DNA from 4 places in the Methylobacterium sp. 17Sr1-1 genome. Region 2 is predicted to be linked to each of the others. Evidence: predicted binding sites of a transcription regulator. Region 2 holds the regulator's gene; each other region holds the start of a gene.

Region 1 (7,070 bases), 2.5 Mb from region 2:
CTGTCGCCGCTCGAGCGCGCGGCCTTCCTGCTCCACGACGTGTTCGACCTGCCGCTCGGCGCGGTGGCGGACGCCCTCGGCCGCGAGGCCGCCGCGGTGCGCCAGCTCGCGGTGCGGGCCCGCCGCCACGTGCGCGCGGCCCGGCCGCGCTTCCCGGTGGCACGGGAGGAGGGCGAGCGGATCGCCCGCGCCTTCTTCGACGCCTCGACGAGCGGCGACGTCGCGGCCCTGCGTAGCCTGCTGGCGCGGAACGCGGTGCTGCACTCCGACGGGGGCGGCAAGGTCCTGGCCTTCCGCAACCCGATCGCCGGGCTGGAGCGCCTGCTGCGCCTCTTCGCCGGGGTCCGGTGCAAGTGGGGCCCGGACCGGGCCGCACTGGTCGCTCCCCTCTGGATCGACGGGCTGCCGGGCTATGTCAGCCGCGAGCGCGGCGGCCTGGTCCAGACGACGGCGCTCGCCATCGAGGAAGGCCGGATCACCGCGATCTACGTCACCCGCAACCCCGACAAGCTGCGCCACGTCGCCTCCGGTCTCCCCGGGCCCGGCGCGGGCGCACCGACCTGATGCGGCGCAGGAGCGCGATCCCGTCGCGGCCGACCTCCCCCTGCGCGCCGGGCCGCCCCTCGCTAAGCCTCCGGGCGGCCGATCCGCGCGGATCGGGACCGCGGGTCGCGGGATCGAAACGCCCGAAAAACCGTTCTCCCGCCACGCGCCGCACTCGTCCCGATCGTCTCTTGCGCGCGGCGTCGCGAGGTCGTCATGAATGCAAGCCCCGACGGGTCGGTCGTCCGGCGCGAATCCCCGCGGCCCGACCTCATCGCCTTCGAGGTCATGGACCGGATCACCAAGCCGGACATCGAGTGGATGTCCTCGATCACCGACGACGCCATGAAGACGTACGGCACGATCGACATGCTGCTGGTCATGTCGAACTACGAGGGCTCGGATCTCGGCGCGCGCTTCGACGGCTACGCCACATCGGTGATGGCCCGCTCGGTGGCGCATATCCGCAAATACGTGGTGGTCGGCGCGCCGGCCTTCGCCCGCGCGATGATCAACCTGTCCGGGACGGTGCTGCCGGTGGACACGAAGACCTTCGACCTCGCCGACGAGGCGGCGGCCTGGGCCTACCTGGCCGAGGCGGGACCGGCCAAGGCCTGAGGAGGCTCGCGGGCGCAAGCCTGTCCGCTCGGTCCCGGGGCTTGCGCGCCGCCGCCCCGCACCCTCTCATGGCCCCCGGGCGCCACGATCCGCTCGCCGAGAAGCGGCACGCGCGCCCGGGAGAACGCCCTGATGCCCGCCATCCCTTTCCGCACCCTGCTCCTCGCCGCCGCGTCCCTGGCGGCGCTCGCCGGCCCCGTCCGCGCCGCCGAGCCGCGGCTCAGCGACGGCAAGGTCAAGCTCGCCGTGCTCAACGACATGTCGAGCGTCTACGCCGATTCCACCGGCCGCGGCTCGGTGATCGCCGCCGAGATGGCGGTGAAGGATTTTGGGGGCACCCTCGACGGCAAGCCGATCGAGGTCGTCTTCGCCGACCACCAGAACAAGCCCGACGTCGGCTCCAACATCGCCCGGCAATGGTACGACCGCGAGGGCGTCGACGTGATCCTCGACGTGCCGACCTCCTCGGTGGCGCTCGCGGTGCAGCAGGTCGCCAAGGAGAAGGGCCGGCTGCTGATCGTCTCGGGCGGCGGCACCTCGGACCTCACCGGGCCGCAATGCTCGCCCACCGGCATCCAGTGGACCTACGACACCTACGCGCTGTCGCACGTCTCCGGGAACGCCGCGGTGAAGAAGGGGCTCGACACCTGGGCCTTCGTCACCGCCGACTACGCCTTCGGCCACGCGCTGGAGCGCGACGCCATCGCGGAGGTGAAGCGCTCCGGCGGCAAGGTGGTCTCCACCGTCCGCGCGCCCTTCGCCACCGCCGACTTCTCGTCGTTCCTGCTCCAGGCGCAGGCCTCGGGCGCCAAGCTCGTCGCCTTCGCCAATGCCGGCGGCGACACCGTCAACGCCATCAAGCAGGCGCACGAATTCGGCATCGTCCAGGGCGGCCAGACCCTGCTGGCGCTCCTCATCAACATCGACGACGTCCACAGCCTCGGCATCGAGGTGGCGCAGGGCCTGCTCCTGACCACCGCCTTCTACTGGGATCGCACGCCCGAGACCCGCGCCTTCGGCACCCGCTTCAAGGAGAAGGCCGGGCTGATGCCGACGATGCACCAGGCCGGCGTCTATTCCTCGGTGCTGCACTACCTCAAGGCCGTGCAGGCCGCCGGCACCGACGACGCGAAGACCGTGATCGCCAAGATGCGCGAGACGCCGGTCAACGACATGTTCGCGACGAACGGCCGGATCCGCGAGGACGGCCGCATGGTCCACGACATGTACCTGATGCAGGTGAAGACGCCGAAGGAATCGACGGGCGAGTGGGACCTCTACAAGCTCGTCGCCACCGTGCCGGGCGACGAGGCGTTCCGGCCGCTCACCGAGGGGGGCTGCCCGCTGGTGACGGCGGTGAAGTAGGGCCGCGCCCGTCAGCGCACCATGTTGCGCAGGCGGCAATACCCGCCGTTGTCCTGGTAGCCCGCCGGGCAGCGCCGCACGCAGGCGCCGGCCGCGAATTTCAGCGGCGGCCGGCAAACCTGGCCCCGGCCGAGCTGCCGGCGCTGGTACTGGTAATCCTGCGCCGGCCCGGCCTGCGCGGAGGCGGGCCAGCCGAGCGGCACCGCGGCGGCGAGGAGGAGCAGGGCGGCGACGGTCGGGCGGGTGGGCATCGGGGGCTCCGGCGTGACGTTGCAGCGATAACCTCCGCTGCGGCAGGAGGTTCGGGACGGGTGCTCGTGCCCACCGGTCGCTTCTCCCGCGCTCCCCTTTCCCGGACGACTGAAGCGACAGCGGTAAGGAGATCCGGGATCCCGCATAAGAACTCGCGAAGCGACCGTTCGTCTGCAACGGTGCAGCGTATGGAGCCGCTTCGCGGCACCTCTCTCCTGGATCCCGGATCTCCTTCCACGTCGTTTCAGTCGTCCGGGAAAGGGGGCGGGCTCAAGGGTGGACGCCTACCCCTCGACCACCAGCTCCACCCGGTCCGCCGCGAACAGGCTCTGCGTCGCCTGGATCGGGACGCCCGCCGCATCGACGTTGACGCTCGAGAGCACGATCAGGACCCGGCCGGGCGCGAGGTCGAGGCGGGCGGCCTCGTCGGCGGCGGCCGGGCGGGCGGTGATGCGGGTGGACAGGCGGGTGTAGTCGGCGATGCCGAATTCCGCGTAGGCGCGGGTGAGCGAGCCGAGGGCCGCGTAGGCCGCCGCGAAACCGTCGAAGCGCGGCAGCGGCAGGCAGGTGCGGGCGGTCGAGAGCGGCGTGCCGTCGGCGCGGTGGATGGTCAGCAATGCGAGCATGGCCGAGCCGGGGGCTACCCCCAAGGCCTCCGCGGTACCGGGATCGGCCGGCACGCTGTCCGCCGCGATCAGGTCCCCCCAGGCCTCGCGGCCGGCCTTGCTGACGATCTCCGAGAAGCGGGTGCGCCGGCCGATCGGGTAGGCGAGCCGCGGCGTCTCCACGAAGGTGCCGCGCCCCTGCGTCGCCCGCACCAGCCCGCGCTCGGCGAGCGCCGCCAGCGCCCGGCGCACGGTGTGGCGGTTGACGCCGAACCGCGCCGCGAGCGCCGCCTCCGTCGGCAGCTGGCTGCCGGGGCCGAGGCGGCCGGCCTCGATGTCGGCAGTCAGCCCGTCCGCGATCTGGCGCCACGCCGCCAGGCCCTCGCCCCGCGCCAGGATCGTCACCGTGCCGTCCGTCACCGGACCGTCGCTCCCTGCGCTCATACCGTCATCCAAGTTTCATTTGCTCCTCGGTTGTCGGTTGTCTATACCATTAGACAACCGCGAGGCCATACGACAGCACGGAAGCCAGCAGGCAGACCCGATGCCCGACCATACCCCATCCCCCGATGAAACGCCCGATCTCGCCGCCCGCCGCGCCGTGATGGCTCTGTGCGGCGAGGCCCGCGCCGAGGAGCTGCGCGACGCTCTCTCCGTGCTGGGCGACGTCGAGCCGACCGAGGACCTGCGCCCGCCGGAGACCGGGTTGGTGATGACCCGCGGCCGCATCGGCGGCGACGGGCAGCCCTTCAACCTCGGCGAGGCGACGGTGACCCGGGCGGCGGTCCGCCTGGGGACCGGCGAGACCGGCTTCGCCTACCATCTCGGCCGCGACCGGGCGAAGGCGCGGCTCGCCGCGACCCTCGACGCGCTGTGGCAGGTCCGGGAGCGGCGCGCGGCGGTCGAGGCGGCGCTCCGCCCCGTCGCGACCCGCCGGGCGGAGGAGCGCTCGGCGGAAGCGCGCCGGACCGCGGCGACGCGGGTGAACTTCTTCACCATGGCTCGGGGAGAAGACTGATGCTCGCCCGCGGCTTTGCCGATCCGGTCCATGACGCCCAGGGCGTCTTCCGCGCCGTGATGGACGCCCTCGCGCGCCCCGGCACGATCCAGCCCCTCGTGACGGAGCTGGCACCCCCGGCGCCGCTGACGCCCGAACTCGCCGCCATCGCCCTGGCACTCACTGACGCCGACGCGCCGCTCTGGCTCGACGGGGCGCTCGCGAAAAACCCTGCCGTGGCGAGTTTTCTCCGCTTCCATACCGGCGCGCGCATCACCGCGGATCCGCTTGACGCCGCCTTCGCGCTGGTCTCCGACCCCGCCGCCTGCCCCGATTTCAACGCCTTCGCGCAAGGCACGCCGGCCTATCCCGACCGCTCCGCGACCCTGGTGCTGGCGGTCTCCGACCTCTCGGACCGCCCGGGCTGGCGCCTCGACGGGCCGGGCATCAAGGGCAGCGCGACGCTCTCCGCCGCGCCGTTGCCGGCGGACATGCGCGACCGGCTCGGCCGCAACCACGCCGGCTTCCCGCAAGGGATCGACCTGATCCTCGCCGCGCCCGGCCGCCTCGCGGCCCTGCCGCGCTCCACCCGCGTCACCGGAGGCTGATCGCCATGTACGTGGCCGTGAAGGGCGGCGAGGCCGCCATCGCCAACGCGCACCGGCTCCTCGCCGAGACCCGCCGGGGCGACGCGCGCGTCCCCGAGCTCTCGGTGGCGCAGATCCGCGAGCAGATGGCGCTCCTCGTCGACCGGGTGATGACCGAGGGCTCGCTGCACGATCCCGACCTCGCGGCGCTCGCCCTCAAGCAGGCGCGCGGCGACCTGATCGAGGCGGTGTTCCTGGTGCGGGCCTACCGCACCACCCTGCCCCGCTTCGGCGCCTCCGAGCCGGTCGAGACCGGCGCCATGACGTTGCGCCGCCGGATCTCCGCCACCTACAAGGACCTGCCCGGCGGCCAGGTGCTCGGCCCGACCTTCGACTACACCCACCGGCTGATCGATTTTTCGCTCGCCGCCGCGGGCGAGGCGCCGTTGGCCGAGGAGGCCGAGCCGCTGGCGGATGCCGCCCACGCCCCGCGGGTCACCGATCTGCTGGGCCAGGACGGCCTGATCGAGCCCTCCGCCCCCGACGACGGCACCCCACCCGGCGACCTCACCCGCGAGCCGCTCGATTTCCCGGCCGACCGGGCGCTCCGGCTCCAGGCGCTGGCGCGGGGCGACGAGGGCTTCGTCCTGGCGCTCGGCTACTCGACGCAGCGCGGCTACGGCCGCACCCACCCCTTCGTCGGCGAGATCCGGGTGGGCACCGTGGCGGTCGAGTTCGTGCCGGAGGAGCTGGGCTTTCCGGTGCCGCTGGGCGAGGTGGCGCTCACCGAGTGCCAGATGGTCAACCAGTTCCACGGCAGTGCCGAGGTGCCGCCCCAGTTCACCCGCGGCTACGGCCTCGCCTTCGGCCAGAGCGAGCGCAAGGCGATGGCGATGGCCCTGGTCGACCGGGCGCTCCGGGCGCAAGAACTCGGCGAGCCGGTCGGCGCCCCGGCCCAGGACCAGGAATTCGTGCTGGCCCATTGCGACGCGCTCCAGGCGACCGGCTTCGTCGAGCACCTGAAGCTGCCCCACTACGTCGACTTCCAGGCCGAGCTGGAGCTGGTGCGGCGCCTGCGCGCCGAGCACGCCGCGAAACGCGCGGCGCCCGAGACCGAGATGAAGGAGGCCGCGGAATGACGACCGCCGACCCCGAGACCGGCTACAACTTCGCCTATCTCGACGAGGGCACCAAGCGGATGATCCGCCGGGCGATCCTCAAGGCGATCGCGATCCCCGGCTACCAGGTGCCCTTCGCCTCGCGCGAGATGCCGATGCCCTACGGCTGGGGCACCGGCGGGGTGCAGGTCACCGCCGCGATCCTGGGGCGGGCCGACGTGCTCAAGGTCATCGACCAGGGCTCGGACGACACCACCAACGCGGTGTCGATCCGCGCCTTCTTCGCCCGCACGGCGAACGTCGCCGTCACCACCCACACCCGGGAGGCCACGGTGATCCAGACCCGCCACCGCATCCCGGAGGCGCCGCTGCATGAGGGCCAGGTCCTGGTCTACCAGGTGCCGATCCCCGAGCCCCTGCGCTTCCTCGAGCCGCGGGAGACCGAGACGCGCCAGCTCCACGCCCTGTCCGAGTACGGGCTGATGCACGTCAAGCTCTACGAGGACATCGCCCGCCACGGCCACATCGCCACCACCTACGCCTACCCGGTCGAGGTCGCGGGCCGCTACGTCATGGACCCCTCGCCGACCCCGAAATTCGACAACCCGAAGATGGACGACAGCCCGGCGCTGCAAGTGTTCGGCGCCGGCCGCGAGAAGCGGATCTACGCCGTGCCGCCCTACACGACGGTGCGCAGCCTCGATTTCGAGGACCATCCGTTCCGGGTCCAGCGCTTCGACAAGCCGTGCGCGCTCTGCGGCGCCGAGGGCGTCTACCTCGACGAGGTGCTGCTCGACGACGCCGGCGGGCGGATGTTCGTCTGCTCGGACACCGACCATTGCGAGGAGCGGCGCGCCGACGGGCATACCGGGACCGGCGGCGTCGAGGAGGCGGCGCGTGTCTGACTTCGTCGTCCGCCGGGCGGAAAAGCCCGACCTGCCGGCCGTGCTCGGCCTCTACTCCGAGCTGAATCACGGCCGGGTCG
Region 2 (7,070 bases):
CGGCACATGTTGATGAAACGCAAATTCGATGGATTTGCCAGGGGGTCCGATCCCCGTGGCGGAGTGCTGAGTGAATCCGCCGCGGAGGCCCTGGGCGCCCGCGTCTTCGCCTACGTCACCGGCGAGCCCGGGCGACTGCTCCGCTTCATGGAGAGCTCCGGTCTCTCGCCGGATGCGCTGCGGCAGGCGGCCGACAGTCCCGATCTCGTCGCCGGCCTCCTCGACCACGTGGTGGCCGACGAGGAGCTGCTCGTCGCCTGCGCCGCCGCCCTGGAGGTGCCGCCGGAGCGGATCACCCAGGCCTGGCGCCGCCTCGAGCCGCCCGAGGATCCCGGCGAGTTCGGGGCGTGAGCGCAGGCGCGCTCTGCCGCGATTGCGGGGCGAGCCCGCCGGGCGACGCCCCGCGCTGCCGGGCCTGCGGCTCGCCGCGCCTGCTCGTCCATCCGGAGCGCGACGTCCTCGCCATCGCGCATGTCGATTGCGACGCGTTCTACGCCGCGGTCGAGAAGCGCGACGACCCCTCCCTGCGCGACCGGCCGCTGATCATCGGCGGCGGACGGCGCGGGGTGGTCTCGACCGCCTGCTACATCGCCCGCATCCGCGGCGTCCACTCGGCGATGCCGATGTTCCGCGCCCTCGAGGCCTGCCCGGACGCGGTGGTGCTGCGGCCCGACATGGAGAAATACGCCCGGGTCGGCCGGCAGGTGCGGGCGATGATGCAGGCGCTCACGCCGCTGGTCGAGCCGGTCTCGATCGACGAGGCCTTCCTCGACCTGTCGGGCACCGAGCGGCTGCACGGTGCCCCGCCCGCCGTGACGCTGGCGCGCTTCGCCCGCGCGGTGGAAGCGGAGATCGGCATCACCGTCTCGGTCGGCCTCGCGCCCAACAAGTTTCTGGCGAAGATCGCCTCGGACCTCGAGAAGCCGCGCGGCTTCTCGATCATCGGCCGGGCGGAAGCCGAGGCCTTCCTGGCACCGCGGCCGGTGCGGATCCTGCCCGGGATCGGCCAGGCCGCGGCCGAGCGGCTGGCGGCGCTCGGCATCCACCGCATCAGCGAGATCGGCCGGATCGCGCCGGAGCGGCTGCATGCGAGCCTCGGGCGCGACGCCGCCCGCCTCCTGGCGCTCGCCCGCGGCGAGGACCGGCGCGTGGTCCAGCCGCGGCGTGAGACCAAAAGCATCTCGGGCGAGACCACCTTCGCGGAGGATCTGCGCGCCTTCGAGGCCCTGCGGCCGGTGCTGTGGCGGCTGTGCGAGACGGTGGCGCGGCGCCTGAAGCGGGCGGAGCTCGCCGCCGGCAGCGTGACCCTGAAGCTGAAGGACCGGGATTTTCGTCTGCGCACCCGCACCCGCTCGGGACTGGCGCCGACGCAGGTCGCCGAGCGGCTGTTTCGCCCGGCCGAGGCGCTGTTGCGCGAATCCTGCGACGGCACCGCCTACCGGCTGATCGGGATCGGGGCCGGCGACCTCTGCGACGCGGCCCATGCCGACCGGGGCGACCTCGCCGACGTCTCGGCCGTGCGCGAGGCGAGCCGGGCGGCGGCGATCGACGCCCTGCGGGAGCGCTTCGGCGCGGCGGCGGTGCAGCGCGGACTCGGCTTCGCGCCACCGGCCGGAGATCCGCGCGGCAAGGCGCATGGGAGCCAGGAGCCGCCGGAACGGAAGCCGCGCTGACGGCCCCCGATCCGGTTGCCTTCCGTGGCGGCGTCCTACTTGCAGTCCTTGCTCTCCGGCATGAGGTCGATCCGCGACAGCTCGCCCTTGAGCGAGAACTCACCGTAATCGAGGCGCAGCGCGCCGCTGACGCCGTTCTCGTAGAGGTCGAAGGCGAGGACGTAGACCGGGGTCCGCTCCCCCTCCCCCGGCGAGAAGTAGCTCAGCGTCACCGGCCAGTGCGGCATCGACGCCATAGCGCCGTCGCGCAACGGCGCCTCGGCGGGCGCGGAGGCGGGCTTGGGCCCGGAGGGTTTGGGCCCGGAGGGTTTGGACGCGTCGGGTGCGCCGGAATCGGGTTTCGCCTCGGACTTGGCCGCGACGCGCTGCGGGCCGATCACCGCCAGGGTGTCGTAGACCTTGCGGCCGTCGTCCGAGCCGTCGAACACCTTGACGGCGACGGTGGATTGCCCGGCTCGGGCGGCCTCGATCAGCCGCTTCATGTGGGCGGCGGGAAACAGCACCTCGCCCGGCACCGCCATCTCGCCGCGCTTGGGCTGCTTGAGGGTGATGTCGAGACCCTTGTCGCCGCGCTCGGCATTGCCGTCGACCGGGGCGGCCGCCTTGCCGTTGAGGTCGGACTGGGTGCGGAAGCGGAAACTGCGCCCGTCGCCGGTCTCGAAGGTGGTGTTGCGCAGGTCGGAGGTGCGGGTCCCGCTCTCCGAACTCTCGAGCACCGTCACCTGCCGGTACTGGAGCGCGAAGCCCTTGCAGGCATCGCCGGTGAAATCGAACACGATCCGGCCGCGGGCGCTCTCGACCGCGCGGGTGCCGGAGCTGCCGGACAAGGACAGGTCGTAGACGGCGCGGTGGGGCGCGAGGTGCACGGCCTCGGCCGCCACCACGGGCGACGAGAGCGCGAGCAGGACGCACGCGAGGAGTGATCGCATGAGGTCTCCCGGGGCGGCCGTCGGTGCTGGCGTCGGCCCTGTTGGTCCTCGCAAGATAGGTCCCGCCCCGGCCCCCGGCAACGTTCCGGGCGCCGGCGACCGCCGGCCAGCCGGCCCGGTGCGTGGCACCGCGGCCACGTTTGCCACGGAGGTGCGTGGCGCTGCGGCCACGCTTGCCGGAGAGGAGGGCGTGGCGCTCCGGCCACGCTTGCCGAAGACCGGAGGGACACCCCCCGGCTGTCGGCGGCCGCAACGGCAGCGCAACCTGCGATCATGCGGCGCCCCAGTATGACACCCCCTCCGGGGTGATCCGACAAACCCTTGAAGGTGATAGATAATTTATGGGAGCGATCCGGCGTGGCCTTGGCGCGCGTCAGACTGGCGGCGCAACCCGGCCGGGTCCGGACCGCCGGGCGGCCGCGGGGAAAAACCGTCTCGGCGGGGGGCGGACTCTTGCGCGGGTGTTAGGCCGTCCTGTAGGTTCACCCCCGTCGCCACCGCTCCGGGCGTGGCGGCGATCACCAGCAGGATCGGACGGAGTCACCGCGCGGCCGAACGGCGTGCCGCTCGCGGCTGCGTGCCGATTCCATGGGTGATGTCGGGGGATTGGAGGCGGCGATGATGGATTCGGGTCCGAGCTGGACGAAGGAACGCGTCGAGCTTCTCAAGCGGCTGTGGAGCGACGGCCGCAGCGCCAGCCAGATCGCCGCCGAGATCGGTGGCGTCTCCCGCAACGCCGTCATCGGCAAGGTCCACCGCCTCGGCCTGGCCGGGCGCGTCGTGAAAGCCAACGGCACCGCGCCGGCCGGCGGCCGCCGTCCCCGGATCGAGGGTGAGTCCGCTGCCGGCGAGACCCCGTCAGTAGTGGCTCCCGCGCCGCCGGCACTCGCCCTGTATCAGACCGCATCCCCAGCCGACACCACCGCGCTGCCGGAGAGCGCCCGCGTCACCATCATGGAGCTGCGGGAATTCATGTGCCGCTGGCCGATGGGCGACCCGTCGACGCCCGATTTCCGCTTCTGCGGCGACCGCGCCATCACCGGCCTGCCCTACTGCACCCACCACAGCCGCATCGCCTACCAGCCCGCCGCCGAGCGCAAGCGCGACCGCAGGGTCGTCGGATTCCGCTGAAGGCCCGCACCCGGACGACCAATCCGGAGGCGGCGTCGCGCCCATCCCTTCCGATTGGTCGACCGTATCGCTCAAATCCTAACGAATCCTGTCCGGTGGCTCGCTCGAAGTGGAGTCGGCGCCGCCGCCCGGGAGCAGGCGACATCTCTGACACCCACCTCGTCATCCCGGGACCGCGCAGCGGAATCCGGGATGACCTGGAGAGTGGAGTGACCGATGGCCGGGCCGTCCAGATGGTACCGCTTGTTCCGAAGGCTCGGCCTCACGGCTCCGGCGCGAACATCTCGTCGAACGAGTAGCCGGAGCCGCGCACGGTGCGGATCGGGTCGGCATCGCGGCCGCGGTTGATCGCCTTGCGCAGGCGGCCGATATGCACGTCGACCGTGCGCTCGTCGATGTAGACGTCGTGGCCCCAGACGCCGTCGAGGAGCTGCTCGCGGGAGAAGACCCTGCCCGGGCTCTGCATCAGGAACTCGAGCAGCTTGAACTCGGTCGGGCCGAGATGCAGCTCGCGGCCGTCGCGGCGGACGCGGTGGCTGACCCGGTCGAGCTCGATGTCGCCGGCCACCAGCAGGTCGGCGACGTGGGCGGGCTTGGAGCGGCGCAGCAGCGCGCGGACCCGCGCCAGGAGCTCCGGCACCGAGAACGGCTTGACGATGTAGTCGTCGGCGCCGGTGGCGAGCCCCCGCACCCGGTCGCCCTCCTCGCCCCGGGCGGTGAGCATGATCACCGGCAGCCGCTCGGTCTCGCGGCGGGCGCGGATGCGCCGGCAGAGCTCGATGCCGGAGAGGCCGGGCATCATCCAGTCGAGGAGGACGAGGTCGGGGATCTGCTCTCGCAGGCGGATATCCGCCTCGTCGCCCCGGGCGACGGCGTCGACCTCGAAGCCCTCGGCCTCGAGGTTGTAGCGCAGGAGGAGGGTCAGCGCCTCCTCGTCCTCGACGATCAGGATGCGGGTACTCATGCGGGGCACTTCGGGCGGGATCCGGAGGGGGACCCGCGCCGGGCGCGAAGCCCGGCGCGGGCCGACCCGTCAGGCCTCCGGTTGGGGATCGAGGGTGGCGAAGCTCGAACGGTCGTTCTTGGGACGATCGGTCGGCAGCGTCTCACCGGTGGCGAGGTAGTGGATCGTCTCGGCGATGTTGGTGGTGTGATCGCCGATGCGCTCGACGTTCTTGGCGCAGAACAGGAGGTGCGTGCAGAACGTGATGTTGCGCGGATCCTCCATCATGTAGGTCAGGAGTTCGCGGAACAGCGAGGTGTAGAGCGCGTCGATGCCGCCGTCCCGGGCCCACACGTCGAGGGCGACGACGGTGTCCTGGGTGGCGTAGGCGTCGAGGACGTCCTTGAGCTGGCCCTGGACCAGCTCGTTCATGTGCTCCACGCCGACGACGATCTTCTGCAGCTGGACCTGGTCGGCGATGGCGACGACGCGCTTGGCGACGTTCTTGGCCAGGTCCCCGATGCGCTCGAGGTCGCCCGAGACGCGGATCGCCGAGATCGTCTCGCGCAGGTCGACCGCCATCGGCTGGCGCTTGGCGATGAGGAGGATGGCCTTCTCCTCGATCTCGCGCTGCAGGCCGTCGAGGCGCTGGTCGACGGCGATGACGCTCTGGGCGAGGGCGGTGTCGCGGCGCAGGAGCGCCTGGCCGGAATCGGCCACCATCTTCTCGGCGATGCCGCCCATCTCGGCGATGCTGCGCCGCAGGTTCTGCAACTCCTGATCGTAGGAGGTGACGATGTGGTTCGACATGAGGGCTGACTCCCCGCGATAGGGTGGAGCTTACGGTCAGCGCCGGCCCGGGCCGGGCCGGCGCAACGAGGCGTCGGGTCTCAGCCGAACCGGCCGGTGATGTAGTCCTGGGTCTGGCGCTTCGACGGGTTCATGAACAGCCGGTTGGTCGGCCCGAACTCGATCAGTTCGCCGAGATACATGAAGGCGGTGAACTGCGAGATGCGCGCCGCCTGCTGCATGTTGTGGGTGACGATGGCGATGGTGAACTCGCCCCGCAGCTGCTCGATCAGCTCCTCGATGCGGCCGGTCGAGATCGGGTCGAGGGCCGAGGTCGGCTCGTCGAACAGGATCACCTCCGGGCGCTGCGCCACCGTGCGGGCGATGCAGAGGCGCTGCTGCTGGCCGCCGGACAGGCCCATGCCGGACTGCTTGAGCTTGTCCTTCACCTCGTCCCACAGAGCGCCCTTGCGCAGGGCCTCCTCGACGCGGACGTCGAGATCGGCCTTGCCGAGGCGCTCGTAGAGCCGGATGCCGAACGCGATGTTGTCGTAGATCGACATCGGGAACGGGGTCGGCTTCTGGAACACCATGCCGACCCGGGCGCGCAGCTCGTTGAGGTCGATCGACGAGTCCAGGATGTTGCGGCCGTCGAGCAGGATCTGCCCCTCGGCGCGCTGCTCGGGGTAGAGGCTGTAGATCCGGTTGAAGGTGCGCAGCAGGGTGGACTTGCCGCAGCCCGACGGCCCGATCAGCGCCGTGACCTGGCGGTCGAGGAAGTTGAGGTTGATGTTCTTCAACCCCTTGAAGTCGCCGTAGTAGAAGTTGAGGTCCTTGACGGCGAGGCGGACCGGGGCGGACTCGTCGGCCGTGCTCTGGCCCACGACCGGCGCGGCGGTGGCGGTGGCGCTCATCGGTGTGTCTCCGGGCAGGATGTGCGGTCAGCGCCCCTTCGGGCCGCTCAGGACGAGGCGGGCCACGATCGACAGGCCCAGGATGGTGACGGTGATGAGGAGCGCGCCGGCCCAGGCCAGCTGGCGCCAGTTCTCGTACGGAGACAGCGCGAACTGGTAGATCATCACCGGCAGGTTCGCGACGCCGCCCATCAGGTTCGGGCTGAACCAGGAATTGTTGTTGAGCGCGGTGAAGAGCAGCGGCGCGGTCTCGCCGGCGATGCGGGCGAGCGCGAGCAGCACGCCGGTGACGATGCCCGACTGCGCCGCCCGCCAGGTGACGCTGCGGATCACGATCGACATCGGCGCGCCGAGCGCCGCGCCGGCCTCGCGCAGGGTGCCGGGCACCAGGCGCAGCATGTCCTCGGTGGTGCGCACGATCACCGGCGTCGCGATGATGGCGAGCGCCACGCCGCCGGCCCAGCCCGAATAGCCGCCCATCGGCCGCACCATCAGGGTGTAGACGAACAGGCCGATCAGGATCGAGGGCGCCGAGAGCAGGATGTCGTTGAGGAAGCGGATCAGGTCGGCGAGCTTCGAGGTGCGGCCGTACTCGGCGAGGTAGGTCCCGGCGAGCACGCCGATCGGGGTCGCCACCACGATGCCGAGCGCCGTCATGACGAGGCTGCCGAGGATCGCGTTGGCGATGCCG
Region 3 (7,070 bases), 2.7 Mb from region 2:
CCACCGCCCGGGCGATCGCCGCGGCGTTGCGCCCCGGCCAGCTCGTGGTGCTCGAATCGACCACCTACCCGGGCACCACCGCCGAGGTGATGCGGCCGATCCTGGAGGCTGGCGGCCTGCGCTCCGGCGCGGACTTCTTCCTGGCCTACTCGCCGGAGCGCGAGGACCCGGGCAACGGCGAGTTCGACACGGCCCGCATCCCCAAGGTGGTGGGGGCCGACGACGTCGCCGCGCGCGGCCTGGCGGAGGCGCTCTACGGGGCGCTGGTGGTGCGCACGGTGCCGGTCTCCTCGGCTGCCGCCGCGGAGGCGGTGAAGCTCACGGAAAACATCTTCCGGTCCGTCAACATCGCCCTCGTGAACGAATTGAAGCTCGTCTACGATGCGATGGGCATCGACGTCTGGGAGGTGATCCAGGCGGCGGCCACCAAGCCCTTCGGCTTCATGCCGTTCCAGCCCGGGCCGGGTCTCGGTGGCCACTGCATCCCGATCGACCCGTTCTACCTCGCCTGGAAGGCGCGGGAATTCGACGTGCCGGCCCGCTTCGTGGAACTGGCCGGCGAGGTCAACACGCGGATGCCCTATCACGTCGTCGAGCGCCTGGCGGCGGCCGTCGACCGGACCGGCCGCGCCTTCTCGGGCGCCCGGGTGCTGGTGCTGGGGCTCGCCTACAAGCGCAACGTCGAGGATACCCGCGAGAGCCCGGCCCTGAAGCTGATCCGGCTGATCGAGGCGCGGGGCGCGGCGGCGCTCTACCACGATCCCCTGGTGCCGGTCCTGCCGGCGACCCGCGAGCATCCCGAACTCGCCGGGCGGCGCTCCGAACCCCTCACCCCGGAGACCCTGCGCGGGGTCGACGCGGTGCTGGTCGCCACCGACCATGACGGCGTCGACTACGCCCTGGTGGCGCGGGAAGCCCGGCTGATCGTCGACACCCGCAACGTCATGGCGCGGCATGGATTGGAACATGGACTGACAGGTGCGACGATCGTGAAGGCGTAAAACCCGGAAAAATCACGGGTCGATCGACACATGGCCGGGCGCAAGCACGGCCGCACCCTGGCGAGCGCGGCCGCGCCGGGCTAAGAACACGGAAGGGCAGTACCGCATCCGCGGGGTCGAGGGCAGCAGATGGGTCGGCTCGCAGGGTTTCCCTTCTTCAAGGACGCGGGCATCGACCTGATCTCGTACGAATCGCGCTGCATCTGGCGCCGGTTCGACGCCAACGAGATCCTCGTCGATTTCGACGATGCCTCGACCGACGTCTACCTGCTGGCCTCCGGCGAGGTGCGGATCCTCAACCGGACGCAGTCGGGCAAGGAGGTGATCCTGGGCGAGATGCGGGCCGGCGAGTTCTTCGGCGAGCTCGCCGCCATCGACGGGGTCAGTCGCTCGGCCAACGTCACGGCGCTCACCCGGGGCGAGCTGTGCGTCGTACCGGCCGCGGTCTTCCGCGAGATCGTCTTCGCGGCGCCCCCGATCGCCGACAAGCTGCTGCGGCTTCTGGCCAAACGGGTGCGGATGCTCAATGCCCGGCTGATGGAGCACGCGGTCCTCGACCTGCGCCACCGTCTCTACGCCGAGCTCCTGCGCCTCTCCGCGCCCCGGCCCGGCACCGACGGCGAGCGGGCGGTGAGCCCGCCGCCCTACCACCACGTGCTCGCCGCGCGCATCGGCTGCCGCCGCGAGCAGGTGACCCGGGAATTCACCGTGATGGCCCAGGAAGGCCTCGTCGACCGCACCCGCGGCGCGCTGATCCTGCGCCGGCCGGACATCCTGGAGGCCCGGGTGGCGGAGGCGCTGCGGGAAGACGCGTGAGCGGATGCCCGCGGATGCGTGATACGATTTCCGCTTGATCCGGCCGGATAAAGTTCGAGCGCGTCTCCCCTCTCCCGTGTGGGCTACGGCCTTGACGGAAATGGTTCGGCGTCTGTGAGTTGGGCGTCTTTGCGGTTCAGCGAGGACAACCGATGCGAGGCTTTGGATCGGGCGACGTACGCACCGAGGCCCGGGGGGCGTGGCTGTTTGAGCGGATCGTCACCACCGGCAGCGTGGTGCTGAGCACGGTGGGCGGCAGCGAAGCCGGTACGGCGGCCGCCCATCGCTACCTTTCCTCGCCCTGCGCTGACTGGCAGGGCATCCTGCAGGCTTTTGCAGCCCGCACGGCCCAGGCCTGCGCCGGGCGTCCGATCGTGGCCGTCCAGGACACGAGCGAGATCAACTTCACCCCAGCTGCTGCTGGCCGCCATGGCCTGGGGCCGGCCGGCAACGGCCGCAATCCCGGCTTCTTCCTGCACCCGGTCATCGCCGTCGATGCCGAGGACGAGGCGGTGCTGGGCTTGGTCGACGCCCAGCTCTGGACCCGCGCCGCCCGCCAGACGGCGCCACGTCACCGGCGGCCAGTCGAGGACAAGGAGAGCCAGCGCTGGATCACCGGAGCGGCCGCTGCCGCGACGGCTTTGGCCGACACGGCCCGGAGCTTGATCGTGGTCGCCGACCAGGAGGGCGACATCTACAGCCACTTCGCCCGTCGGCCCGCGGGCAGCGATCTTCTGGTGCGGGCACGCCATGACCGGCCACTGGTTGAAGGGGGCAGCCTTCAGGACAAGGCGTCATGGCCCGTCGCGACAACCGGCACCGTGGAGGTGCCGGCTCGCCCTGGGGTGCCGGCCCGCATCGCCAAGGTGAGGCTGCAGGCCGGACCGGTCGAGGTGGTCCGTCCCTCCGGCCCAGGCGCCCGCGAGCCGGCCAGCCTGAGGCTGCATGGCGTCTGCGTGCAGGAACTCGAGCCGCCTGTGGGCGTGACGCCCTTGTGCTGGCGGCTTCTGACGACGCGGGCGGTGCCGGATGCCGCCGCCGCGCAGGACATGGTGCGGCTGTACCGGTTGAGGTGGCGGATCGAGGAGGTGTTCCGCGCTCTCAAGCGCGACGGGCTCGGCCTGGACGAGACACAGGTGCGGGTGCCAGACAAGCTGTTCCGGCTGAGTGCCTTGGCGCTGGGAGCCGCCGTGCGGATCCTGCAGTTGGTCGATGCCCGCGACGGCAGCCGACGACCGATGCAGGACGTTCTGGATAAGGCGGCTCTGCCAGTGGTCGCGGAACTGGGGCGGGCCTGCGAGGGCAGCACGGACCGCCTGCGCAACCCTCACCCCGTCGGCAACCTGAGCTGGTTAGAGTGGATCGTGGCCCGCCACGGCGGCTGGAACGCTCCCAACTCGCCACCCGGTCCCAAGGTCGTCGCGCGCGGATGGGAGCGCTTCTCGGCCATGCTCGCCGGTGCCCTCCTCGCGAGAGACTCACTTCCGTCAAGGCCGTAGCCCACTCGGGAGAGGGGAGACGCGCTCGGCTTGCTTCGGAATAGATCAAACGAAGACGGTATGAGCGGCTTCCCGCGCAGCGCTCGCCCCCGTTCCTGCGGTCCGCATGGGCCCGACCGTCACCGAACCGTCAAGGAGCCGTGATTGCCTCGGGGCGAACCAGCGCGCAGCCCCGGTCCGTCCCGGCGAGGCTGCCGGGAGGACGAGACCGCGATGTCGGACCACCACACCCTGACCCGCCGCACCACCCTGGCCGGTGCCACGGCCCTGGCGCTCGCCCCCCTCGCGGCGCGGGCACAAAGCGCGCCGGGGACGGGTCAGGGAGCCGGACAGGTCACCGGCGTCGTCTACGAGGACCGGGGCGGCAAGGGGCGGCGCGGGCCCGACGATCCGGGCCTGCCCGACGTGCTGGTCTCGAACGGCCGCGAGGTGGTCCGCACCGGCGCGGACGGGCGCTACACCCTGCCGGTCGGCGACGAGGCGGTGATCTTCGTGATCAAGCCGACGGGCTTCAGCCTGCCGCCCGGGCCCGACGGCCTGCCGCGTTTCTCCTACATCCACCAGCCGGCCGGCACGCCGCCGGACCTCGCCTTGCGCTATCCCGGCATCGCGCCGACCGGGCCGCTGCCGGCCTCCGTCGATTTCGGCCTCGTGCGACGCCCGGAGAGCGGCGACTTCGACGTGGTGCTGTTCACCGATCCGCAGCCCGAGAGCCACGCCGAGCTGACCTTCGTGCGCGAGACCGCCATCGCCCGGGTGCTCGGGATGCGGGACGCCTCGAACAGGATCGCCTTCGGCATGACCACCGGCGACGTGCTGTTCGACGATCTCTCCCTCTACCCGCGCCAGAACCGCCTCGTCGCCCAGATGGGCCTGCCGTGGTTCCATATCGGCGGCAACCACGACCTCAACTTCGAGGCGCCGGACGCCCGCCATTCCCGCGAGACCTTCAAGCGCAGCTTCGGGGCGCCGTACTACGCGCTGGAATACGGCGGCGTGCTGTTCCTGATGCTCGACAACGTCCATTACCTCGGCGCCCAGACCGCCGCGGGAAGCCGGGGCGGGCGCTACGAGGGCCGGATCGGCGAGCGCCAGCTCGCCTTCGTGGAGAACCTGCTGACGCTGACGCCCACGGACCGCCCGGTGGTGGCGGCGATGCACATCCCGCTCGCCAGCGATCTCGGGCCGGATGATCCCGGCATCAGCACCGCCGACCGGGCGCAGCTGCTGCGGCTCCTCGCCGGGCGCCCATCCTTCAGCGTCTCCGGCCACACCCATACCACCGAGCACCATTATCTCGGACCCGACGGGCGACCGGGGGCGACCGGCGAGGACGCCCACCACCACCACGTGCTCACCGCCGTTTCGGGCTCGTGGTGGAGCGGCCCGCCGGACCGGCGCGGCATCGCCACCGCCGACAGCCGCGACGGGACGCCGCACGGCTTTCACCTGCTCAGCGTCACCGGCGGGCGGTCCGTCACCACCCGCTACGTCCCGGCCAGCGACGATGCGGGGCGCCAGATGCGGATCGTGCTGGAGAGCCAGTTCCACGCCGACGACCTCGCCCGCCTGCCCGACACGCGGCTCTACGAGCTGCTCGGCGCCACCATCCCGGCCGAGAGCGCCGGCGGTACGAACGTGGTGGTCAACCTGTTCGACGGCGGGCCGCGCAGCCGAGTGTCGTTCCGGATCGGCGACGGGCCGCTCGTGGCGATGACCCGGACGCGCCGGCCCGACCCGTTCGTCGCCGCGCTCTACGCCCGCAACGCCGCGACGAAGAAGTCCTGGGTCAAGGCCGAGCCGTGCTCGCACCTCTGGGTCGCGCGCCTGCCGCGGGACCTGAAAGCCGGCACTCACCGCCTCACGGTCGAGGCGACCGACGAGTACGGCCGCCCGCACCGCGACGCGCTGGTGCTCGAAGTGCTGGACGGGGCGGGCAGGGCCGGCTGAAGGCCGGCCCGCGCCGGCTGAGGGCCGGCCCGCACCGGCCGGTCGTCACAGCCGGCTGGGCAGGGAGATCACCGCGTCGACCGTCTCCTTGATGGCGCGGCCGGCCGGGGCGAAATCGGGCATCGGCACGCCGAGGAAGCGGGTCGGCTCCTCCGCTGCCGGGCTCGCGGCCGGCTGGGCGGCGGCGCTACGCTGGTGCGCGTCGGGCTTTTCGCGCCGGGCGACCGGCTTCTCCGCCTGGTGCTTCTCGGCCGCGGGCTTCGCCGTCTCGGGCTTTGCCGGTTCGGCCTTGGCCTCCCGGACCGGCGCGGGTCTCGGCGTCGCTTTCGGCTCGGTCGTCGCGATGCGCGGCGGGGCGACCGGCTTGGAGTCAGCCTTGGTTTCGACCTTGGGTTCGACCTTGGCCTGCACCGCCCGGGCCGGCGGCAGCGGCGCGGGCTCGCGCGGCGCCGGGACGGCGCGGGGGATCGCGGCCTCGACGCTCGCCTTGGCCTCGCGGACGGGGGCCGGCCGGGGCGTCTCCGGCGCCTTCGCGGTGGCGGGCACGGGCTGGAACGTGGCAGCGGTGCCGGTCGCGGCCACGTCGGAAGCCGGCGACCAGGAGCCCCGCACCGGCGAGGTCTGTGCCAGCGAACCCGGTACGGGAGCGCTCTGCGGCGGCGCCGTCGCCACGGTCGACGCCGGATCGAGCAGGGCGGCGGGTGCCGCCGGTGCTTGAACGCCCGCCGCAAGGGTGGCTGGCGCTTGAACGATGGGAACCTGGCGCACCGGCGTCGTCCGCAGGGCGGGGATGCCGTCCTTGATCTCCGGCATCTCGGCGACGCGGCCGAAATGCACCTCCGGGGGGCGCGGCCGCAGCAGGTCGCTGATCGTCGGATAGGCCGCCGCGGCGAGGCCGGCGCAGCCGCCGATCCCGACCACGGCCAGGGCGGCCAGCATCGCCGGACGGCCGAGGCGCGCGCGAACGCTCTCGTGCGGGTCCGGGCGCGGCCGGCGCACCTCCGACGGGTCGATCTCCACTGGCATCATGGCACGGGCTCTCCGATGACCTGCCCTCAACCATGATCAGAACCACCGAATCAGGCGTGAAGATGTCGGTGGAAAACAGGCGTCCTGTGGATAACCTCGCGAAATCCCGCGAGACGTCGGGGCGATCGGCGATTGACTCGCGGCGGGCGCAGGCGCTTGTACGACGTCGCGGGGGCGTCGGGAGTGGACGCGAGGACGGGTGCAGACGAGAACGAAGAAGGGGATCGGCCTGATCGCGGCCGTCCTGGCAGTCATCCTGGCGGCGGGAACCGCCGCTGTCCTGGTGACGCGGCATCGCGCCGGCGGCGGGCAGGGCGTGGCGGCCTTCCGCGAGGCCCGGGCCTTCGCGGTCTCAAGCGAGCTCAAGCAGATCGACGGCCCCTACGGGCTGCTCCTCGGCGATTCGCAGATGGAGCGCCTCCACCTTCCGACCCTGTGCGGGCATCCTGCCGTCAATGCCGCCATCGCCGGCACGCGGATCTCCGGCTTGCGGGCGGTGGCGGAGTGGATCGCGCTGCCCCGGCCGCCGGAAGTGGTCGTGGTGACCATCGGCACCAACGATCTCACCCAGCGCCAGCGCTCCGGCCGCGACGCCGCGGCCGGGCAGTTCCGCGAGGAGGCGAGGGCGCTGTTCGCCGATCTCGTGCCCCGCGCCCGGCGCGTCGTCGCCACCGCGGTGCCGCCCTTCGACGCCGAGCGGCCCGGGGTGACGAAGTTCTACGACGTCGCCGCCGCGCCGGCCTACTCGGCGATCCTGTCGGAGGAATGCGCCCGC
Region 4 (7,070 bases), 2.8 Mb from region 2:
CGGCATGGGTGAGGAACCCGATCATCGCCTTGTTGAGCTGCACCCGCTCCGGGCTCTCCGGCCCGTCGGCCGAGACCGCGCCCTTGCACCCTTGCGCCGAGATCGTGCCCGGGCCGTTCGACAGGAGGAGCCCGATCAGCGTCTCGAACACGAAGACGTCGTCCGCCGTGCCGGCGCGGCCGAGGAGCGCGAGGCAGCCGATCTCGCCGAGGCTCAGGCGCCCGAGGAGGTCGGCCTGCGCCACGCCGCAGAACCCGTCCGCTTTGTGCAGCTCCGCCGGCACCGCGGCGCCCAGCAGCGTGCCGAAGAGCTGCAGCCACCAGGGCAGGCTTTCGGCGGTGAGGCGCGAGATGCGCTTGCGCATCAGCGGGCCCCAGGTCAGCGTCGTGGCGACCGCCGCCAGCACCGCCTCGCGGGTCGGGTGACCGTCGAGGCCGCGCAGGTAGCGCACGAAGACCGAGCGCGCGCCGCGGGCGTCCAGACCGGCGAGGAGCGCCTCTGCCTGCGGGTCCGGCTCGCGCCCGACGAGGAGCCCGGCGAGTTCCGCATCCGCCGCGACCTTGGCGAGGTCGAAGCCCTCGTCGAGGGCGTTGGGCAGCCCGGCTTCCGCGAAGCGATCGGTCAGCAGGCGGCAGAGCCGCCGGGCGGCCTCGGCGCGGCGCGGGCCGACGAGGCTGGCCGCCGCCGCCAGCACCACGTTCGGGGCGTTGCCGGCCTCGCGGGAGGCTTCGGCCGCCGCGAGCTCGGGGCGTCCATGCATGTTGACGCCGGCGGCTATGCCTGCGTTGACCAGGGCGCGGTCGTTCTCGCTCGCCTGCTCGCGCAGCAGGGCGAGGACGACGTTCGACTCCATCGGCAGGCGTGCCGCCTCCAGCATCGAGACGCCGTTGAGGCTCGTGACCTGCGTCTTCGGGTCCATCTGCGAGGCGCCCGAGGCGTCCTTCATCGCTTGCCGCGGCAGCACGACGCCGACCTGGCGGTTGAGCCGGGCGATCTGCTCGCCGTAGGGCGCCATCGCCTCGACGGGGGCCAAGTCGAGCTCCGGCGGCAGGGTCAGGCCGGCATTCGAGCCGAACCACGGCTTGAGGGCGAGGTTGCTCTCGGGCGCGAAGTCGGGCCGCGCGCCGTTCTCGCGCATCACCGCGGTGAGCGCCGCCGGGATATGGGCGATGTTGGTGACCACCGCGCCCTTGGCCGAGACGACCGGGTTCTCGGGCGTGAACACGCCGTCGACCCCGAACTTGTCCATGAACCACCGCTCCTTGGCGGCGGCGTCGTCGTCGCCCCCCGCCATGGCGCCGGCATGGCCCACCGCCCGGGTGAGCCGGCTCTTCCAGCGCCCGACGACGCAGGCGACGACGGGCTTGGTGAAGTGCGCGTCCTGCTCGTAGTAGCCGCCGGGCTCGACGTAGAGCACCGCCGCCTTGCTGCGCGCGTCGTTGGCGAGCGCGAAGGCGAATTCCGGCGCCGCGTACTGGATGTAGACGTCCTTGCCGCAGGAGATCAGCGTGGTGGTGCCCCAGCCGCTCATCCGCAGGTAGGTGGCGATGGTGGTGGTGAAGTTGCCCGAGTTCGAGAAGATCGCGATCGAGCCGGCCTTCAGCGCCTCGCCCGGGCCGTCGCCGCCGAGCGCCCCGCCGATGCGAACCTGATGGTGGGCATCGGCCACGCCGAGGCTGTTGCCGCCGAAGATGTCGATGCCGTTCTGCTGGCCGAGCGCCCGGATCTCGCGGCTGTCGTGGACCGACAGCTTCTCGGTGACGATGAAGATCTTGCGCAGGTCCGGATTGACCCGGATCAGCTCGGCGACGCCGTCGCGGGCACCCGACGGCGGCAGGTAGACGACGCCGCAATTGAAGCGGTGCCCGGCCTCCAGGCCTTCGCGGACGTTGTTGTAGACCGGGATGGTGCCGAGCGGGGTCTCCAGCACCTGGCCGCGGCGGCCGGGCGAGGTGCCGAACACCACGTTGCCGCCCGAATAGGCGTGGCCGACCGGCGTGACGTCGCTCGATTCGCCGCCCAGGATGTTGAGCACGCAGACCCGGTCCTCGCGCGTGGCGACCTGGTCGAGCGAGCTGATGCCGACGTAGTACTTGAAGCTGCCGATGCCTGGCTTGTGCATGGTGTCCTCCCCTTCCTATTCGGCCGCCTGGAGCGACGCTTTTTCGAGCACCGGCTTCGCCAGCCCGATGGCGCGGGCCACCTGCTCGCGGCCGCCCTGGCGCATCCACTGATCGGCCTGGCGGGCGTAGGCGACGACCTCGCTCATGTCCGAATCGAAGCCGAACAGCCGGTAGGGCAGGCCGAGCGCCTCGGCGGTGTCGCGCAGCGCCCCCATGCCGCGGATGAGGTTCGGGCCGCCGCGCCCGGCGACGATGTAGAGCGGGGTCGGCCCGTGCCGGCCGACATGCTCGCGCAGGGCGTCGGCCATCGCCCGGAAGGTCTCGAAGATGTCGGTGTTGTTCGACTTGCCGCCGATGATGAACAGGACGTTCGACTGCTTCAGCCAGTGCTTGAAGCAGATGCGCGCCACCTCCTTCATCTTCTCGTAGGGCGGGTTGCCGCCGAAATCCGAGGAGATGATCGCGTCGTCGCCGAGCATCTCGGTGACCAGCGAGTTGGCGCCGCCGCCGAAGGTCGGGGCCAGGATGGTGCCGGATGAATTGATGATGCAGACGTCGCTCTGGCCCTGGTAGGTCCGGAGCTGGTTGATCTCGGCCTCGAAGTCCGAGTAATCGACCGAGAACAGGTGGCCGGGCAGGCCGAGCCGCTGCCAGCGCGGGTCGTCGCGGTCGAAGCCGCACTTGAAGTCGCAGGCCACCGGGGTGAGCCGGCCGTTGCGGTCGGGCCGCATCCGGATCGGGTTCAGCTCGACCGTGGTCATGCCGAAGCCGTGATAGAGTTCCCAGAGCTTGGGCAATTGCTGCACCAGGGGCGAGATCAGCGCCTTCGGGGCGTTCAGCTCCGAGAGGGCGTTCGCCACCACGAAGGCCTTGAGACCGGTCAGCGGATCGAACGGGACCTGGACGACCTCGCCCTTGTCGAGCTCCTCGATGTCGACGCCGCCCTTGTGGGTGAGGGTCATCGTCGGCGCGCGGTAGCGCGTGCTGTCGGAGATCGAGAAATAGACCTCGTGCTCGGCCGGCACGGCGCCCTCGAAGGTGACGCCGTTGGCCTTGGCGACGACGTTGCCGTGGCGATGCTCGACGAAGTAGAGCCGCTCCTTCTCGCGCAGAGCCGTCTTCAGGTCGTGGGCGCGGCCGAGGAGGCCCGCCTTGCCCTTCTTGCCGACGCCGCCCTTGAACACCGGCTTGATGAAGACCGAGCCGTGGCGATCGATCAGGCCCTTGATCTCTTCTTCGCTCGCGTCCGGCCCCAGCACCTCGGCCGTGGGAAATCCTGCGAATTGCAGGAGATTCGCGCCGTGCAGCATGCCCGTGACTTGCATCGTTTCCTCCGTGCTCGTTGAGTTGCACGGTAGGGAGCGAAACTGTCAGTAACCTGTCGCGGGGCGGGCGGGGCGCTCGGGTGGAAGAAATCGGCGCGGGGACTTCCCCCTATCCCCGCGGTCAGCAGGGCTCCTCAGGGGAAAACCCTTTCGAGAATCAAGAGCGGGATCCCCTCTCCCGAGTGGGAGAGGGGTAGGGGTGAGGGTGGCTCGGGTTCAGAATTCAGCACTGAGCATCGAGCTGCGCAGCTCGATGGTTCAGGATCATTGCGGAAGCCGAGCCACCCTCACCCCCGGCCCCTCTCCCGCACGGGAGAGGGGAGACCCGCGCTTAATCTTCAAAGCGAAGTTATGCTGCCCCTCACCGCCCCTCGATCGCCCTTCTCCACTGCCGCAGCGTCCGGCTGCGCTTGATCTGGTCGAGGGAGGTCAGGAGCTCCGGCCCGACCGGGATCGGCCGCAGGGCGGCCGCGCGGGTCATCGGATCGTCGGGCGCGCGGGCGTCCGCGCGGGCGGGCGTGACCGAGCGGGCGGCGAGCAGCGCCTGGCCTTCCCGGGAGAGCAGGTAATCGAGGAACAGCCGGGCCGCCGCCTTGTGCCGGGCCTGCTTCGGGATGAGCGCGATGCGCGAGGTGACGAGCGTGTAGTCGCTCGGCAGCACCACCCCGACGGCCGGATCCTGCTTCGCCCGCTCGCGCGCATAGGAGCCGAGCACGTCGTAGGCCAGCAGCGCCTCGCCGGCGGAGACCCGGTCGAGCATCGTGGCGGTGGCGGTGTAGAGCTTCACCCCGACCTGGCCCAGAGCCCGGACCGCGTCCCAGGTCCGCGGCGTCACCTCCAGGTTCTGGGTCAGGAACAGGAAGCCGACGCCGCTGCGCTCGGGGTCGTAGGTCGCGACCTTGCCCTGCCACTCCTCGGGATGCCGGATCAGGCTCTGGACGAATTCGGCGTGGCTGCGCGGCACCCGCGCCTCGGGCAGCAAGTTCCGGTTATACGCGATGGCGACCGGCTCGGCGGTGATGCCGTAGGCCTCGTTGCGCCACACCGCCCAGGCCGGCCACCCGTCGGTCTCGCCCGAGACGTGGCGCTCGGCGTAGCCGTCGTTGACGAGCTTGATCTGGAGATCCATCGCCGAGCTCCAGAGGACGTCCGCCGTGCCCCCGCCCGATCCGGCCTCGGCCAGGAACTCGTCGTAGAGCCGCGACGAGTTCATCTTGGAATACGACACCGCGACGGCCGGAAAGCGTTGCCGGAAGCCGGCGAGAAGAGCCGAGGCCTCCGCCTCGTCGGTCGTCGCGCGCACCACGACCGTGCCCTCCCGCACGGCCTCGGCGCGGCCTGCGGCCTGCGCGTCGACGGGCGGGTCGACCTGGGCGCGAGCAATCGGGATCCAGGCGGAGCCGAGGAGGAGGGCGAGGCTCACCCATGCGGCCGTCAGGGTCCTCACTCTCAAAAACCTCTTCCTGCCCCAAGGTTTCCGGTTGCCCGCGGCGGTCGCCGCGGCGAGGATCGCACGCTACAGGCTCGCGCGGCGATCTCCTAACCCGGGCGGCGATTCCTCGTCGCCGGGGCGAGGGCGCGCGACGATCCGAAGGGGAGGGGACGGCGGGATGCGGGTGCTCGTCGTGGAGGATGACGCGGCCCTGGCGCGCGGCCTCGTGGCGGCGCTCCGGGCGGCCGGGCACGCGGCCGATCACGAGCCGGACGGCACGGCGGCGGCGGGAATCGCCCTGTCGGAGCCCTACAGCCTGATCGTGCTCGATATCGGCCTGCCGGGCCTGTCCGGGTTCGAGGTGCTGCGGCGCATCCGGGCGGCGAGCGCCGTCCCGGTGCTGATCCTCACCGCCCGCGACGGCATGACCGACCGGGTGCACGGGCTCGATCTCGGGGCCGACGACTACCTGGCGAAGCCCTTCGCGCTGCCCGAGTTCGAGGCGCGGGTGCGCGCCCTGATCCGGCGCGGCCAGGGCCAGCGCAGCCCGGTCCTGCAATGCGGGGGCCTCGTCCTCGACCGCTCGTCGGGAGCCGTCACCCTCGCCGGCGAGGTCCTGTCCTTGCGGCGCCGGGAGCTCGCGGTGCTGGAGGTGCTGATGGCGAGGGCCGGGCAGGTCGTGCCGAAGGAGCGGCTCGCCGGCGAGGTGTTCGGCTTCGACGACGAGGTGGCGCCCAACGCCCTTGAGCTTTACGTCGCGCGCCTGCGCAAGAAGCTGCAGCCGGACGGGCCGGAGATCCGCACGATCCGCGGCCTCGGCTACCTCCTCGACGCCCGATGAGCCGGCGCCCGCCTTCCCTCCGGCGCGGGCTGATGCTCAGGATGCTCCTGCCGGCCGCGGTGCTGGCGGGGGTGCTCGGCCTCGGCGGCGCCCTCGTCATCCGGGACGTGGTCGAGACGACGCATGACCGGCTGCTCGACGGCTCGGTGCTGGCCATCGCCGAGCGCCTGGCGCTCGACGAGGACAACGAGGTGACGGTGGACCTGCCGCGGGTGGCGCTCGGCATGCTGGAGAGCCAGTCGCAGGACCGGGTCTATTACAGCGTCAGCTACCGCGGTCAGCTCGTCACCGGCTACCGCGACCTGCCCCGCCCCGACGAGGAGGTCGAGCCCGGCCCCACCCGGCACCGGGACGCGGTGATGCGCGGCGCGGCCGTCCGGATCGCCGCCCGGGCGCGGAGGGTCTACGGCAAGCCCGGCGCGGTGCTGGTGCAGGTGGCCGAGACGCGGGACGCGCGCAGCAGCCTCGAACTCCGGCTCCTCGGCGGCCTCGTCCTGCTCGAAGGCGTCCTCCTGGCGCTCGTCGGAATCCTGACCTGGTACGGGATCGGCCGCGGCCTCGCGCCCCTCGACCGCCTGAGCGCCGAGATTGCCGGGCGCGCCGCCCCCGGCGCGGTGAGCCTCCAGCCCCTCGACGTCTCGGCGGTACCGGTGGAGGCCAGGGCGCCGGTCCTCGCCTTCAACACGCTGCTGGGGCGGCTCGACGAGGTGATGGGGGCGGTGCGCCGCTTCACCGGCGACGCCTCGCACCAGATGCGCACGCCGCTCGCCGTCCTGCGCATGCACGTCGATCTCGCCCGCCGGCACGAGGCGGGCACGGCGCCGGAGGGCCGCGCCGCCCTCGACGACATCGAGGGCGCGGCGCGTCGCCTGGAGCACCTGCTCGCGCAGCTCCTGGCGCTCGCCCGGGCCGACGAGGATCCGGGCGCGATCGCCCTGACGGAGCTGGATCTCGCAACAATCGCCGCGACGGTGCTCGCCGACCACGTGCCGCGGGCGCTTCGCGCCGGCATCGAGGTCGAGTACGAGGGGCCCGACGGGCCCGTGATGGTGACGGGCCACCCGACCCTGGTGGGCGAGATCCTCAGCAACGTCATCGACAACGCGATCCGCTACGCCGGGACCGGCGCCCGGGTGGTGGTGCGGGTGGCGGACTCGGGCGTGGGCGCCTTCGCCGAGGTCGAGGATGACGGGCCGGGCATTCCGCCGGAGCACCGCGAGGCGGTGTTTTCGCGGTTCTACCGCATCGCGCGAAGCGACGGACCGGAGGGCAGCGGCCTCGGCCTCGCCGTCGTTCGGGCGCTCGCCGACCGGATCGGTGCGGCGGTGACGCTGCACGACGGGGCGGGC

Evidence for each region. Region 2 encodes PhoB, which activates phosphate uptake and scavenging genes when phosphate is short. Its sites were predicted from a motif close to TGTCATNNANCTGTCAT; they were not measured.
Region 1: the regulator PhoB is predicted to act here: its motif matches at 3,830-3,846, upstream of phnF (phosphonate metabolism transcriptional regulator PhnF).
Region 3: the regulator PhoB is predicted to act here: its motif matches at 3,434-3,450, upstream of DK412_RS12625 (calcineurin-like phosphoesterase family protein).
Region 4: the regulator PhoB is predicted to act here: its motif matches at 3,492-3,508, upstream of DK412_RS16880 (ATP citrate lyase citrate-binding domain-containing protein).

What each region holds. Positions count from the first base shown of each region.
Region 1 is NZ_CP029552.1:2,522,360-2,529,429, reverse strand. It holds gene DK412_RS11440 (sigma-70 family RNA polymerase sigma factor) at 1-564, shown strand, start outside; gene DK412_RS11435 (STAS/SEC14 domain-containing protein) at 760-1,161, shown strand; gene DK412_RS11430 (ABC transporter substrate-binding protein) at 1,294-2,526, shown strand; gene DK412_RS11425 (hypothetical protein) at 2,538-2,777, opposite strand; gene phnF (phosphonate metabolism transcriptional regulator PhnF) at 3,063-3,827, opposite strand; gene phnG (phosphonate C-P lyase system protein PhnG) at 3,928-4,401, shown strand; gene phnH (phosphonate C-P lyase system protein PhnH) at 4,401-4,988, shown strand; gene DK412_RS11405 (carbon-phosphorus lyase complex subunit PhnI) at 4,994-6,106, shown strand; gene DK412_RS11400 (alpha-D-ribose 1-methylphosphonate 5-phosphate C-P-lyase PhnJ) at 6,103-6,990, shown strand.
Region 2 is NZ_CP029552.1:45,365-52,434, forward strand. It holds gene DK412_RS00195 (DUF3572 domain-containing protein) at 64-351, shown strand; gene DK412_RS00200 (DNA polymerase IV) at 348-1,673, shown strand; gene DK412_RS00205 (cell envelope integrity EipB family protein) at 1,709-2,602, opposite strand; gene DK412_RS00210 (GcrA family cell cycle regulator) at 3,221-3,733, shown strand; gene phoB (phosphate regulon transcriptional regulator PhoB) at 3,996-4,697, opposite strand; gene phoU (phosphate signaling complex protein PhoU) at 4,767-5,486, opposite strand; gene pstB (phosphate ABC transporter ATP-binding protein PstB) at 5,567-6,379, opposite strand; gene pstA (phosphate ABC transporter permease PstA) at 6,407-7,070, opposite strand, start outside.
Region 3 is NZ_CP029552.1:2,791,394-2,798,463, reverse strand. It holds gene DK412_RS12640 (nucleotide sugar dehydrogenase) at 1-1,001, shown strand, start outside; gene DK412_RS12635 (Crp/Fnr family transcriptional regulator) at 1,131-1,817, shown strand; gene DK412_RS12630 (IS4 family transposase) at 1,970-3,316, shown strand; gene DK412_RS12625 (calcineurin-like phosphoesterase family protein) at 3,530-5,266, shown strand; gene DK412_RS12620 (chemotaxis protein CheA) at 5,312-6,295, opposite strand; gene DK412_RS12615 (SGNH/GDSL hydrolase family protein) at 6,495-7,070, shown strand, end outside.
Region 4 is NZ_CP029552.1:3,754,490-3,761,559, forward strand. It holds gene DK412_RS16875 (CoA-binding protein) at 1-2,122, opposite strand, end outside; gene DK412_RS16880 (ATP citrate lyase citrate-binding domain-containing protein) at 2,138-3,448, opposite strand; gene DK412_RS16885 (ABC transporter substrate-binding protein) at 3,810-4,895, opposite strand; gene DK412_RS16890 (response regulator transcription factor) at 5,059-5,721, shown strand; gene DK412_RS16895 (sensor histidine kinase) at 5,754-7,070, shown strand, end outside.